Regions from separate parts of the Fundidesulfovibrio butyratiphilus genome, predicted to be linked through region 2. Evidence: predicted binding sites of a transcription regulator. Region 2 holds the regulator's gene; the other holds the start of a gene.
The links. The regulator sigma-54, encoded in region 2, starts transcription at its own class of promoters, with help from an activator protein. The targets are predictions, from matches to a motif close to CTGGCACGGNNNNTGCTT.
Positions count from the first base shown of each region.

Region 1: a site for sigma-54 is predicted at 2,464-2,481, ahead of flgB (flagellar basal body rod protein FlgB). Genes of this name have one in related genera too.

Region 1 covers NZ_BAAHXA010000001.1:1,352,080-1,359,558, forward strand. The annotation lists gene ACYQ01_RS06390 (ABC transporter ATP-binding protein) at 1-474, shown strand, start outside; gene ACYQ01_RS06395 (IMP cyclohydrolase) at 838-1,431, opposite strand; gene ACYQ01_RS06400 (tetratricopeptide repeat protein) at 1,594-2,166, opposite strand; gene flgB (flagellar basal body rod protein FlgB) at 2,555-2,965, shown strand; gene flgC (flagellar basal body rod protein FlgC) at 2,968-3,408, shown strand; gene fliE (flagellar hook-basal body complex protein FliE) at 3,420-3,761, shown strand; gene fliF (flagellar basal-body MS-ring/collar protein FliF) at 3,844-5,442, shown strand; gene fliG (flagellar motor switch protein FliG) at 5,446-6,441, shown strand; gene ACYQ01_RS06430 (FliH/SctL family protein) at 6,428-7,177, shown strand; gene ACYQ01_RS06435 (FliI/YscN family ATPase) at 7,181-7,479, shown strand, end outside.
Region 2 covers NZ_BAAHXA010000001.1:193,324-200,802, reverse strand. The annotation lists gene pyrG (CTP synthase) at 1-918, shown strand, start outside; gene ACYQ01_RS00940 (KdsC family phosphatase) at 915-1,475, shown strand; gene rpoN (RNA polymerase factor sigma-54) at 1,721-3,160, shown strand; gene hpf (ribosome hibernation-promoting factor, HPF/YfiA family) at 3,197-3,739, shown strand; gene ACYQ01_RS00925 (PTS sugar transporter subunit IIA) at 3,740-4,192, shown strand; gene rapZ (RNase adapter RapZ) at 4,281-5,168, shown strand; gene ACYQ01_RS00915 (PTS sugar transporter subunit IIA) at 5,179-5,613, shown strand; gene ACYQ01_RS00910 (PTS sugar transporter subunit IIB) at 5,617-6,075, shown strand; gene yedF (sulfurtransferase-like selenium metabolism protein YedF) at 6,957-7,479, shown strand, end outside.

The sequences.
Region 1 (7,479 bases), 1.2 Mb from region 2:
GGCCTGGCCCACTGTCCCGAAGGACGCCAAGTGCTGGCCCGGCAAAACGTGCGCGACAACCTGGAACTCGGGGCCTACGCGCGAAACGACCGCCACGCCATCCGCCAGGACATCGAACGCATGTTCGCCCTCTTCCCTAGGCTGCGCGAGCGCGCCGGACAAATGGCCGGCACCCTCTCCGGCGGCGAACAGCAAATGCTCGCCATCGCGCGCGCCCTCATGAGCCGGCCCAAGCTCCTGTTGCTCGACGAACCCAGCCTCGGCCTGGCCCCCATCGTGGTGCGCGAAATATTTCACATCATCGAAAGCGTCAACCGCGAAGGCGCCACCGTACTGCTCGTGGAACAAAACGCCCACCTCGCCATGCGCGCCGCCCACCGCGCCTACGTGCTCGAAGCCGGAACCGTCGTCGCCTCGGGCGACGCCAAGGTCATGGCAGGCGATGAGCGGGTGAGAAAAGCGTATCTGGGGTGAGGAGAAAAGCGAAGAGTAAAGAAGGGAAGAGAAGAGAGAAGCCTGGGGAGGCCCCTCCTCCCTCAAAAACTTTTTCATGGCTTGCCAAGCGGCGCCGCCTCCTTCGACCCAAAGCCAGACAAACAAAAAAAGAGCCCAACAAGCGCTCCTTCTTTCGCCAGCACACGCTCAAAGCAACAATTTCAAAACGGTTGAACCCGGCCCCCGAACAATCCGCCCGGAGACCCCCTCCACGCTCCCTCCCCCCCAAGCCTAACGTTTTTGGGGGAAGGGGAGGTCTGGAGGGGAAACCCCCTTTGTTCACATGGGGGTTTCCCCTCCAGTCTTTGCCTTTTCTTCTCTTCCCTTCCTACTCGACTTCCCTCACGCCTTTCCCAAGTACGCGGCGATCATGGCGTCGTAGGCCGAGGTGAGGGCGAAAGTGCGGGCGGCCATGGTTTGGCGCAGGTCGAGGGGGGCCTGCATGGCGTTCGCCTTGAGGGCGGCGACCACCTCGGGGTAGTATTGGGTGGCGGGAACGACCAGCACGGAGTGGAAGTTCTTGGCCGAGGCGCGCAGCATGGTGGGTCCGCCGATGTCGATCTGTTCGACGGCGGTTTTAAGGTCGGCGTTGGCGGCCTGGGCTTTGGCGAAGTCGTAGAGGTTGACGCAGACAAGGTCGATGGGGGCGAGTCCGAACCGGGTCAGGGTGGCGAGGTGTTCGGGATCGTCCTTGTCGGCCAGGATGGGTCCATGAATGTGGGGGTGCAGCGTTTTGACCCGTCCACCCAGCATTTCGGGAAATCCCGTCAGGGAATCGACGGCGGTGACGGGCAATCCGGCCGCGGTAAGTTGGGCTTTGGTGCCCCCTGTGGAAATGAGTTCTACCCCGTTTTCGTTCAGAAATTTGGCGAAATCGGGCAAACCGCTCTTGTCGGTCACGGACAGGACAGCCCTGCGAATAGGCAACAGTTGCATTGGCGAGCCTCGTTTTTGAGCCAGCCAGTGCCAAAAATGCCCACGCTTGGCAACCCCGGTATCCGTCCTCCCCGTAAATTGAATTTGGTTTCCGGTCCGGTCGCCGGGAGCGTGCCGGACCGGAAACCAATGGGGGAGGGGAGATTTGGAAAAATATGTTCGTCAGGCCGCCTTGGCCGCCAGATGCTCCTTGAGCTCCACGGCGCAGGTGTTGGCCGGATCGTGTTCGAGAATGCGTTCGAGATGGACCTTGGCCTCGGCCACGCGTCCCAGAGTGACCAGACACCCGGCCAGGGAATAGCGAATCTCGTGCTTGAGCGGATCAATGGCCAAGTAATCTTCCAGATGGCCAAGCACCTGCTCCACCCTCCCCAGGGCGTGGGCCAACCGAATGAGGCTGTAGAGCGCCACCAGGTTTTCCGGGTTCTTCACCAGGGCTTGGCGAAAGTGGACAAAGGCGTTGTCATGGTCGCCCTTTTCCATTTCGATGAGCGCCATGCCGGAAAGGGAACGGTCATCGCTGTCGATGGCGGCCGCGCCCCTGTAGAAATCCAGCGCCAAATCGAGCTCCCCCCGGTGCACCGATATGGTGGCCAGGCCGAGATACGGTTCGGGATGCCTGTCGCCCGAACCCATGGCCTTGCGATAGTACTCTTCCGACCTGTCCAAGTCGCCCATGTACAGGTAGCATTCGCCGAGTTCCTTGTTGATTTCGTAGTCCAGGTTGCCGCTCATTGGGTGTCCCCTTTCGTGCGTGGGCGCCGGGCCTGATCTGCCTTGGCTTGACGTCCGTTTCGCTGCATTGCGCGGGGAGGCCCCTCCTGGTCCTCCCTCTCCCCGTTTCACCGCCGCGGGCCGTTGTGTCCCTCCCGGGGACCGGCGACGCAGGCGATTTTCGCTTAGCAAAGCCTGTGCCAAGCCCCGAAACAGGCAATTTTAGCCGGTTGGGCGGGCCCATTCCGAAGTCTCTCCCGCCGAAACCTTGTCGCTTCCGCATCACAAGATAATTTTTCATTCCAGCGAGTTACACTCATGGAATGGTTATTGCTTTCTTCCTTCGCGCAAGCGGATGCCGCCAAGCATTCGGGCGGGAAAAAACAGCCGCCAAGCAAGGAGCCAGGCCATGTCGAACATTTTCGGACCCAACACAGCGCTTATCGCCAAAGTCATGGATATGCGCCTGGAGCGTCAAAACCTTGTCATGTCCAACCTGGCCAACATCAATGTGCCCAACTACAAGGCGCGCTCCCTGGAATTCGAATCCGAGCTCCAGACCGCTCTCGGAACCGGCATCCGGGACGAACTCACCCGCACCAATCGCCGGCACGTGCCCACGCCCTTCAATGTCGAAAAGTTTTCCGGGGACGTGCTCAGGGAATTCAAGCCCCGCACCATATACGGCCAGGATTCCGTGGACCTGGACAAGGAAATGGCCACCATGGCCAAGAACTCCCTCATGTACAACGCCCTGACCACGGTGGTGAAGTCGGGTTTTGAAGGCATTCAAAAGGTCATCACCGAAGGAGGCAAGTAACCATGGATTTCATGACCGCCCTCGACATAGGCGCTTCGGGCCTTTCGGCCCAGCGCACCTATATGAACGTCGTTTCCATGAACCTGGCCAACGCCAAGACCAGCAAGACCATGGACGGACAAGGCCCCTACCAGCGCAAGTCCGTGGCCATGAAGACCACCAAGCTCGACAACGCCTTCACCAAGGCCATGCGCAGCGCCATGGACGACGAGATGGCCGGCGTGCGGGTGACCGGCATCGTCAACGACACCCGCCCCCCCAAGCAGGTCTACGAGCCCGGGCACCCCGACGCGGATCAGAACGGCTACGTGCAGTACCCCGACATCAACGTCGTGGAAGAAATGACCAACATGATCTCGGCCAGCCGCTCGTACGAGGCCAACACCTCCACCATCAACACCGTCAAGGCCATGTACAACAAGGCCCTTGAAATCGGACGCTAAGGAGAACCGCCATGGCCATCAACCCCATCGCCATGAACGCCTATCGCACCGCCATGATGCAGGGCGGACTCGCCCAGGGTCAGGCCGTGGACTCCATGGTCTCCAAGAGCCTGGGGACCGGAAAGACCCAGGACGGCGGCTTCATGAACGCGCTCAAGAACTCGCTTTCCGAAGTCAACGCCCAGCAGGCCAAGAAGGACAACATGGTCGAGGCCTTCGCCTCGGGCGAGAATCAGAACGTGCACGAACTGATGATCCAGTTGCAAAAGGCCGGACTGGCCATGAACATGACCACCGCCGTTCGCGGCAAGGTGCTCGACATGTACAAGGAACTGGTGAAGATGCCGTTCTAGGCGCCAGCCGACGCATCCACCCGGTGAAACGGGGCTCGCCCGCCCCCCGCCCGATCACGAGAAAAGACCCAGGAGCTTCGCCATGCCTCAACTCGTCAAGACCCTTTGGGACCAGGCCACCCGATTCTGGTCGGGACGCACCCTGGCCCAGCGCACGCTTTTCGCCGGCATGGCCGCGAGCGTTCTGGCCGCGTTCATTCTCATGATCGTGTGGCTCAACCAGCCGGAATACAAGGTCCTTTTCTCCAAGCTCTCCCAGGACGACGCCAACCGCGTGGTGGAAACCCTGCGGGCCAACAAGATTCCCTTCCGCCTGGAAGACGGCGGAGCCACGGTGCTCGTGCCCGTGGACAAGGTGAGCGAAACCCGCCTGCGCATCGCGGGTGAAGGCAAGCTGCGCGGCGCGGGCCTGGGCTTCGAGGTGTTCGACGAAGCCAAGGTGGGCCAGACCGATTTCGTGCAGCGCATCAACTACCAGCGGGCCTTGCAGGGCGAGTTGGCCCGCACCATTTCCGAATTTCCCCCGGTGGAACGCGCCAGGGTTCACCTGGTGCTGCCCCAGAAGAGCCTGTTCATCGAGGAGCAGCGCAAGCCCAGCGCCTCGGTGGTGCTCACGCTCAAGAACGGAGCCAAGCTCGAACCCAAGCAGTTGCAGGGCATCGTCAATTTCGTGGCCATGAGCGTCGAGGGCCTGGACCCCAGCCGCGTCACCATCACGGACACCACGGGGCGCATTCTCGTCCAGCCCAAGGACGGCACTTCGGTGGACGGCATGACCACCACCCAGTTCGAGTTCAAGAACACCTACCAGAACGCCCTGGAGACCAAGATCGAAGACCTGCTGACCCCCATCGTGGGCGGAGGCAAGGCCATCGCCAAGGTCACGGCCAAGCTGGACTTCGCCCAGCGCACCACGCGCCGCCAGAGCTTCGATCCCAACGTCACCGTGGTCCGCTCCGAGCAGCGCACGGAGTCCTCCACCACCAACAAGTCCAGCGTGGACGGCGCGGTGCCCGAGACGAACTTCCGGGCCGACGGCTTCTCCGGCACCCAGGCCAAGAACGACTCCAGCCAGGAATCGCGCTCCACCAACTACGAGATCAACAGCGAAGAGCAGAACATCGTCTCCCCCACCGGGGAGTTGCAGCGCTTAAGCGTTGCGGTTATCGTGGACTACGTTCAGGACCCCAACAGCAAGGAAACGAAGTATATTCCCCGCAGCGCCGAAGAACTCGCGCGCATCAAGCAGGCCGTGTCCGGCGCGGTGGGAATCGACGAAAAGCGCGGCGACACGCTGGAAGTGAGCTGCATGTCGTTTGGCGAACGTAAGCTGCTGGCCGAGCCGAGCCTGTCCCAGACCATGCTGGAATACGCCCAGCGCCTGGGCAAGCCCTTCCTGAACGGTGTGCTGGTGTTCCTCTTCCTGCTCCTGGTGGTGCGGCCGGTGGTGATGGCGCTCATCCGGCCCCGGGTCAGCCGCGAAGAGGTGGAAGCCCTCTCCCGTCTGCCGGAGGCCGAACGTCGCATCGCCCTGGCCGAGCCGGAAGAAGAGGAAACCGAACTGTTGGAAATCTCCAAGCGCCTGGAAAACGCCAAGACCCTGGCGCAACAGCTCTTCGAGGCCAACACCGAACAGGCCATAACGGTTCTGCGCGGCTGGCTGAAGCAGGAGGCCTCCTAGTCCATGGACCTGACCGGACCGCAAAAGACCGCCGTCTTGTGCCTCGCCCTCGGGGACAAGTTCTGCTCCGAAGTGTTCAAACGCATGGACCGGGGCGAAATCGCCCGAATCTCCAAGGCCATGCTGGAAATCGACACCGTGGAGAAGGAAAATATCGAGGAAGTGCTCAAGGAATTCAACGAGTCCATGCAGTTCGGTCAGGAAATGCTGGTGGGCGGGGCCGAGACGGTCAAGCGCATGCTGGCCAAGTCCCTCGATTCGGACACGGCCAAGTACATCCTCGACTCCCTGGAGATATCCTCCGGCCCCATTCCCTTCCAGGAACTGGAAAACGTCTCGCCGCGCATCCTGGCCCAGATTCTGCGCAACGAACACCCGCAGACCCTGGCGCTCATTCTCGGCCACCTGCACTCGGACCAGGCGGCGGAACTCTTGCAGAACCTGCCCACGGGCGTGCGGGCCGAGGTGCTCATGCGCCTGGCCAAGCTGGAGGCCGTGGCCGAAGAAATGCTCATGGAAGTGGACAAGGTGTTGCAAAACCAGCTCATCGCCATGGGCGGAAAGGAAGGCAAGAAGGTGGGCGGCATCCCGGCGGTGGCGGAAATCCTCAACTCCGTGGACCGCGCCACCGAGGAAGAGGTGCTCTCGGAAATCGAAGAAGAATCCGCCCAGATGGCCGAAGACATCCGCAACCTCATGTTCGTGTTCGAAGACATCAAGGCCCTGGACGACCGCTCCATCCGCGAGTTGCTCAAGGAGGTCTCCAACGAGGAGCTCACCCAGGCCCTCAAGGGCGCAAGCGACGAACTCAAGAGCAAGTTTTTCCGCAACCTGTCCGAGCGCGCCGCCACCATGATCCAGGAAGACCTGGAAATCATGGGCCCCGTGCGCCTGGCCGACGTGGAAGGCGCCCAGCAGAACGTGGTCAAGACCGTGCGCAGGCTCGAAGCCGAGGGCAAGATCGCCATAGGACGCGGAGGCGGCGATGTCTTCATCTGAGGCCGGGGACAACCCGGGGGGCTTTCTGCCCGGCAACGCCCGGGTGATCCTGGGCACGGGCGCCAAGGGGCCTTCGGAAATGACGGTCCTCGAAATGGAGGGGACCAAGAAGCAGGAACTCGACGAGCAGGCCGAGCTGGCCTTCTGGAACCGGGTCCGGGCCAAGGCCCAGGCCAAGGCCCGGGAAATTTTGTCCCAGGCCATGGCGGAAGCCGAAGTCCTGCGCGAGCAGGCCCGCCAGGAGGGATTCGTGCAGGGCCTGGACCAGGCCAAGTCCCAGTGCGACGCCCAAATCCTGTCCCTGGGCCAACAACTTTCCCACCTGCTGGCCGGGCTGGAGGGCGAACGCCACGCCCTGTGGACCATGCACCGTCAGGAGTTCGCCGCCCTTTTGCGTCTGGCCGTGGAAAAAACCCTGCACACCGAACTTTCCGAGCGCCGCCAGGACATCCTGGGCAACCTGCTGGACCAGGCCGTGGAGCTTCTCGACACCCGGAACGGCTTCACTGTCGTGGTGGCCCCTGAAGACGAAGCCGGCGTGCATGAGCTGCTGGCCCGGGCCAAGGAGGCCCATCCGGGGCTGGGTCCCTGGCGGGTGCGTTCCGATCCGGCCCTGGTCGGAGGCGGCGTGCGCCTGGAAAGCGAGGCCGGACTCGTGGACAACGCCGTGGGCCCCCGCTACGCCCAGATCGCCGAGCTTCTGTCCCACACGGAATTCACCTCTCCCGAAGGCTAACCCATGGACGCCCAAGCCTGCATCGAACTTCTGCACGACATGGAGCCCGTGAGCACCTACGGCAAGGTGAGCAAGGTGGTGGGGCTCATCGCCGAAGGCCGGGGCATCCGCGCCCCGTTGGGAGCCGTGTGCCGGCTCATGCCCGACGGACGCGAAGAAGAGGGCGTCCCCGCCGAGGTGGTGGGATTTCGCGACGACTCCTGCCTGTTCATGCCCTATGGCGAGTTGCGCGGAGTGCGTCCCGGATCGCTCATCCAGAACACGTCCACGCCTCCGCTGCTGCCCGTGGGCCGCACTTTTCT
Region 2 (7,479 bases):
GTGGGCAACATCTACGAACTGCCGCTCAAGCTCTATGCCGAGGGCGTGGACCAAAAAATCGCCATTCTCCTGCGCCTGCCCGCCAAAAACGCCCAGCTCGACAGTTGGAAGCAACTCGCCGTCAGCCTCACCGGCCCCAAGGGAGAAGTCTCCATAGGCATCGTGGGCAAGTACGTGGACCTCAAGGAAGCCTACAAAAGCCTGCACGAAGCCCTGGTGCACGGCGGGGCGGCCAACGAGTCGCGCGTGAGCCTGTCCTACGTCAATTCCGAGGAGGTCACCCCGGAAAACGTGGCCCAACGCCTGGCCGGGCTCGACGGCATCCTGGTGCCGGGCGGCTTCGGTTCGCGCGGCGTGGAAGGCAAGATCGCAGCCATAAACTACGCCCGGGTGAACAAGATTCCGTATTTCGGCATCTGCTTGGGCATGCAGTTGGCCTGTATCGAATACGCCCGCAACGTGCTCGGCCTGCCCGAAGCCAACTCCGAGGAATTCAACCGGCAGACGCCCGACCCGGTCATCTACCTCATGCGGGAGTGGTACGACTTCCGCACCAAGCAGATCGAACGCCGCGACCCCAACTGCGACAAGGGCGGCACCATGCGCCTGGGAGCCTACCCCTGCGTGTTGCGCCCCGGCACAAAGGCCATGGAAGCCTACGGCCAGGAACGCATCGAGGAACGCCATCGCCATCGCTTCGAATTCAACAAGGCCTATTTCGAGGTCTTCGAAAAGGGCGGCATGGTGTTTTCCGGCCTTTCGCCCGACGAGGCCCTGGTGGAGATCGTCGAACTGCCCGAACACCCCTGGTTTCTGGGCTGTCAGTTCCATCCCGAATTCAAGTCCAACCCCATGCGGCCCCACCCGCTGTTCCGCGAATTCATCAAGGCGGCCATCGCCAAACGCAAGGGACAATGAGGCGTCCGCTACGTCCCGGCGAAGTGACGGCCAGAGCGCTTCGCCGGGCCCGGTCGGTCAGATTGCTGGTGCTCGACGCGGACGGCGTGCTGACCAACAACGCCCTCTACGCGGGACTGGCCCCGGAAAACGACCTCAAACGCCTGGCCATTGAAGACGGCATGGGCGTAAAGCTGGCCCAGGCCGCGGACATTGAAGTGGCGGTGCTCTCTGGGCTGGGCAATCCCCAGGTGCGCCGACGCATGGAAGAACTTGGCGTCAAGGACTTTCAGGGCGGTCACCTGTCCAAGGCCCCACTTTTTCAAGCGATGCTTGAAGAACGTGGCCTCGCGCCGGAGCAGGCCGCCTTTATGGGCGACGACTGGCTGGACGCCTCGGCGTTGCGCCGGGCGGGATTGGCGCTCACCGTGGCCGGAGCGCAGCCCGAAATCTTGCGTTTGGCGCACTGGATGTCCGCCTGTCCCGGAGGCGCCGGGGCGGTGCGCCAGGCCATCCGGTTTCTGCTCATGGCCCAGGGAAAGCGCGACCCCCTGTGGCGGCGCTGGCTTGACGACTGACGCCGGCAAAAGAGCAAGAGAACAGGCGCGTTCAGCTCCCGGGAATGCCGCTGTCTTTCTGGCGTGTTGGGACTTTTTATTTCGTCCAACAGCCTGTGAATGCACGGCATGTCTTGCTACTTCGGCTTATTGATGGCATACTGTCCTTGTCGAGGCGACATTTCGGCATTTTTTTTGCTAGTCGAATTCCTTTTCTTGTGAAATTTCGACGAATTCGACACGACAACCGGGAGACATGACTCGAAATGGCTTTGGAGCTCAGACAGCAACTCAAGCTATCCCAACAGTTGGTCATGACGCCGCAGTTGCAGCAGGCCATCAAGCTGCTGCAGCTTTCCCGTCTGGAACTGGTGGAGACCGTCCAGCAGGAATTGCTGGAAAATCCGTTGCTTGAGGAATCGCTGATTGAGGACGAGCACCCGGAACCCACCATAGCCGAAGAGCTCAAGGCCCCGGAGTCCAACCGCGAAGAGGCCGAAATGCAGCGCGAGCTGCAAAAAACGGCCGAGTGGGACGACTACATCGGCGATTTCGCGTCCACCAGCCGCCAAGCCACCACCCGGGAATACGAAGCCCCGGAAGACGGCGTTTCCTTCGAGGCCAGACTCTCCGGGCGCACCTCGCTGGAAGGGCATCTCTCCTGGCAGATCAGCCTTTCGGCCCTAAACGAGCAGGAACGCCACATCGCCGAAACCATTGTCGGCAACCTGAACTCCACCGGCTACCTGCAGGCCAGCGCCGAGGAACTCGCCCAGGACACCGGAGCCTCCCCGGAAGAGGTGGAACGCGTGCTCAAGGTGGTGCAGCATTTCGATCCCGTGGGCGTGGCCAGCCGCACTCCGCGCGAATGCCTGCGGGTCCAGCTCGACTTTCTGGGCTACGAAGATCCCATTCTGCTCTCCCTGGTGGACGAACACCTCGAAGACCTGGAAAAGAAGCGCTACAAGGCCCTGGCCAAGAAGTTCAAGATCACCTTCGAAGACATCCGCGAGTATCTGGACATCATCGTGTCCCTCGACCCCATGCCCGGGGCGAGCTTCAGTTCCGCGGACCCGGTGTACGTCAGTCCCGACGCCTACGTGTACAAGTACGGCGAAGATTTCGTCATCGTTCTCAACGAAGACGGATTGCCCAAACTGCAACTTTCGCCGTATTATATGGAAGATGTCAGCCGTTGCGGGCAGGGCAAGGACAAGGACTACCTGCAAGACAAGATGCGCTCGGCCATGTGGCTCATGAAGAGCCTGTACCAGCGCCAACGCACGCTCTTCAAGGTGCTGGAGAGCATAGTGAAATTTCAGCGGGAATTCTTCGAACACGGAGTGAGCAAGCTGCGCCCGCTCATTCTCAAGGACGTGGCCGAGGACATCGGCATGCACGAGTCCACGGTCAGCCGCATCACCACGAGCAAGTACGTGGCCACTCCGCACGGAATCTACGAACTCAAGTTCTTTTTCAATTCGGCGCTCGGTCTGGACGACGGAACAAGCGTGGGCTCCGAGTCGGTCAAGGCTCTCATCAAGCAGCTCATCGGCGCGGAAGACCCCAAAAAGCCCATCAGCGACGAACAGATCGCCGACATCCTCAAGGAAAAGCTGCAGGTGAACATCGCCCGCCGCACCGTGGCCAAATACCGCATGGCCATGGGGATCGAGTCGTCATCCAAGCGCAAGGCCGTCTTGTAAACGCCGCGTCGCGCGGCATTATTCCGGAGGTTTCCCATGAACATCGCTTTCAACTTCAAGAATTTCGAGCCGTCTCCGGGTCTACGTGACTATGCGCTCAAGCGCTTCGAGAAACTTCCGAAATACATCAGCAATTCCGACCACGCCGAAGTGGTCGTCACCTTGCAGGTGGAAAAGACCCGCCAGATCGTGGACGTAGTGATCAGCGCCGACTTCCTGCACATTTCGGCCCATGAGGAATCGGAGGACATGTACTCCACCATCGACCTCATCACCGACAAGCTCGAAGCCCAGATTCGCAAGTTCCGCGACAAAATGAAGGACCGCCGCAAGGCCGCGGCCGGCGTCCGCCTGGACGTGGTTTCCATCACCGAAACCCCTGAAGGGCGCACCCACGCCATCGTGGAGTCGGACAACTTCTCGCCCAAGCCCATGCCCGTTGAAGAGGCCGCTGAACAGCTTGGGGTGGTGAAGGAGGGCTTTTTGGTGTTCATCAACGCCGAGACGGACCGCGTGAACGTGATCCACAGGATGAAAAATGGCGATTACGGCCTGATCGACCCTGGGGTGGTCGTCTAGATGCGCCTGGCGGACTACCTTCGCCAGGAATTCGTCCTGGACGATCTCAAGGCGCAAAACAAGGAAGACGTGCTGGCCGAGCTGGTGGCGCCGTTGGGCGCGCACTGGCCCGACCTGGATTTGGCCAAGGCCAAGCGCGTCCTGCTCGACCGTGAGAACCTGGGCACGACCGGCATCGGCGACGGCGTGGCCATTCCCCACGGCAAGCTCGAAGCCCTGAGCGAGATCGTCATTGTCGTGGGCCGAAGCCTTGGAGGCGTGGACTTCGAGGCCCTGGACCACAAACCCTGTCGCATATTTTTTCTGGTGCTGGCCCCGGAACACGTGGCCGGGCAGCACTTGCGGATTCTGGCCCAGATTTCGCGCCTGTTGTCGGATGAAAGTTTCAGGCGCGGCTTTCTGGAGGCCCCGGACAGGCAGTCCCTGTGGGAGCTTCTTTCCAGCCATGCCTGAGGGGTTCCAGGCTTGAGACGGTCACACAACTATCCAATTCCCCGCCAGGACCAACCTGGCGGGGAATTGTCATGAGAGGGGAGGGGAGATGAGCGACTCGGGCGCGCATCCGCCGGTGGTCATTATCACCGGCCTCTCGGGTTCCGGGAAATCGACGGCCATCAACGTCTTCGAAGACCTGGGCTACTTCTGTGTGGACGGGCTGCCGGCCAGCCTCATGCCCAAGCTGATCAGCCTGTTCAAAGGGCAGGGGGCCAATCGGTACAGAGGCCTGGCCCTGGGCATGGACCTGCGCCAGATAGACTTCACCACCGACTGGCGGGACGTGCTCAACGAATTGGAGCGGGCCGGGGTGCATGTGCAAATCGTGTTCGTGGACGCCTCCACAGCGGAAATCACCCGCCGCTACGCCACCACCCGCCGTCCGCATCCCTTCGAGGCGGAAGGGTATGGCCTGGGGGAGGCCATCGAGGAAGAACGCCGCCGCATGGCCCCGTTGCACGCCCTGGCCGATCTGGTGATGGACACGACGGACTTTTCCGTGCACGATTTGCGTCGGCACCTTCAGGAAAAATGGCGCTTTCTGGAAGGCCAAGCCCGGGCCATGCGGGTGCATATCATGAGCTTCGGCTTCAAGTACGGCCTGCCCAGCGAATCGGACCTGCTGTTCGATCTGCGTTTTCTGCCCAACCCCTATTTCGTCGAGGCATTGCGTCCGTTTTCGGGTCTGGACAAAGCCATTGTGGATTACGTGCTGGCAAAGTCGCCCGGAAAAGAATTTCTGGTAAAATTCAAAACCTTTCTGCTCGATTTGCTGCCCCTTTACGAAGCGGAGGGACGCTACCGGCTGACCATATCGCTCGGTTGCACCGGCGGACGACACCGTTCCGTGGCCGTGGCCGAAGCGGTCTTTGACACGATCCGCCAGGCAGGGTACACGGTTTCGTTGGAACACAGGCATATCGAAAAAGGCTGACATTTCAAGGATGAATACCCATTCCTCAGCAACACCCGTCGGTGTGGTCATCGTCACGCATACCGATTATGGGGCGCGTCTGCTCAAGGCCGCGGAGTTCATCATCGGTCCTCAGCAGAACTGCGAAGCCGTTAGCGTCGACGTCACCCACGAAGTGAATCAAACCGTGGAAACCCTGCGCCAGTCCATCGACCAGACCGACCAGGGTGCGGGCGTCATCATCTGCACGGACATGTTCGGCGGCACACCCACCAACATTTCTCTTTCCCTGCTGGGCTCGCGCACCATCGAGGTGGTGACCGGGGTCAACCTGCCCATGCTCATCAAAATTCTCACCGCGCGCAGCAAACCCCTGGAGCAGTTGGCCGCCGACGCCAAAACCGCCGGCGTTCAAGGCATTGTGGTTGCCGGCGAAGTGTTGCGCAAAAAAGTTTCCGGAGAATAAACCGTGTTCTGGGTGCGCATAGACAACAGGCTCGTCCACGGACAAATCATCGAGGCGTGGCTGCCTTTCACCCATGCGCGGTCCATCGTGGTGGCCAATGACGATCTGGCGGCCGACGTGCTCCGTCAGCAGATCGTTTCCATCGCCATCCCGCTGGGAGTGGAAATTGTCTTTCTGGAAGTTGACGCCGTGGGAACCCACTTGGCCGACAACAAGTTGCAGGGGGCCGACGTGCTGGTGCTTTTCGCGTCCTGCCCGGACGCCAAACGAGCCTATGACCACGGCATGCTGTTCACCTGCCTGAACCTCGGCAACATCCATTATTCTCCCGGCAAAAAACAGATCTGCCAACACATCGCCCTCAGCAAGGAAGACGAGGGCTGCCTGGAATTTTTTCACCACAAGGGCGTTCAACTCGATTTTCGCTGCATCCCCAGTGATCCGGTAAGCCTGAGCTACTGATCCGGCAGGAACCGAAAACCCTTTCCGCGCCCATTCTCCGGAAACGTCCGGAATTCCTTTCCCACGCCTTTTTCCCACCCCGACGAACTTCCGGCTGGAAAAGGCGTCCCAAACGCATCCTGAGCCATTCTCGACGACAGGCTTTTCGGGTCACCCCGGCTTGTCTGAAAACCGACGAGCGGGAGGCGTGCCCGATACTGCGCGGCATCGCCACAGCAGGAGCCCCAAGGCGAATGCATGCGCCTGGCACGCAAGACCGGGGCGTTCGGCCACAACGCGACCCCTGATGCGTATCAACAGCCATTCCTCAGTTCGCACCATTTCAAATCCTCACTTGAACGAGCTGTGACTCCGCCGAATCCTCGTAAGTTCTTTTCGTCGTCGCAGAGGCGAGCGCGAAATCTGTCTTTTGTGTCTGCGGAAGATGTTGCCAGGAACACATTGAAACTGTTGACTTTCCCCACTCTTCCAGACATTTTTTATTTGTCTCATAATGTAAATTATGTAAACTTTAAGAAATTCACCCAACCTTGAAACGGGTCACCACGCGGGCTCGACACGGCCTGGCTCTCTCTTCTTCGCTTGCAGGCATTCTCGGGAAAAGGATCCGTGTTGTGGACCTGGCCGGCGCTCCGACGGGTTTGTTGTTGCCGCCGGGGATACCCAAACACCTCCGGATTCAGGCCCATCGTTTCCCACAGCGCCATGCGACGCGGCACTATGGCTTCAGGGCTTGAACATCGGAAGTATCTATTTGACCTGGGGCCTCCCAGGCGTGAAACATTTTGCACTTCGGCCCGGGACCACCGGAATTCGCATTCGATCGGTGCTTCTCGTCATGAGCCACTTGTCGCGACCTTGGCCGACCCAAAGGAGCTTTTATGACCACTTCCGTCACCACAGTGGACTGCCTGGGCATGACCTGCCCACAGCCCCTTATGGAGTGCAACAAGATCCTTTCCCAGGGGACGCCGCAGAACATGCGTGTTTTGGTCAGCGACCAGGCCGCCCTGGAAAACGTCACCCGCTTTCTCACATCGAGCGGCTATTCGGTCACGTCCAGCGGGCAGGCCGATCGCTGGACTATCGAGGCCGCACTGACCGACCCGCAGGCGCGCTCGGCCAAACCCGAGGACTTTCCCTGCCCCTTGCCGAACTCCGGGCCTCGCTCCGGGGAAAAGGTCGTGGTTTTTCTCTCGTCGGAATTTCTGGGCAAAGGCGACGACATCCTGGGCGGCAAACTCATGGGGAATTTTCTCAAGACCTTGCCAGAATTGGGGGACGACCTGTTCCGCCTCATCATGGTCAACGGCTCGGTTCGGCTCTCCACGGCCGAGCATCCCAATTTCCCGGCCGTCAAGGCCTTGGAAGACAGCGGCGTCACCGTGCTCGTCTGCGGAACCT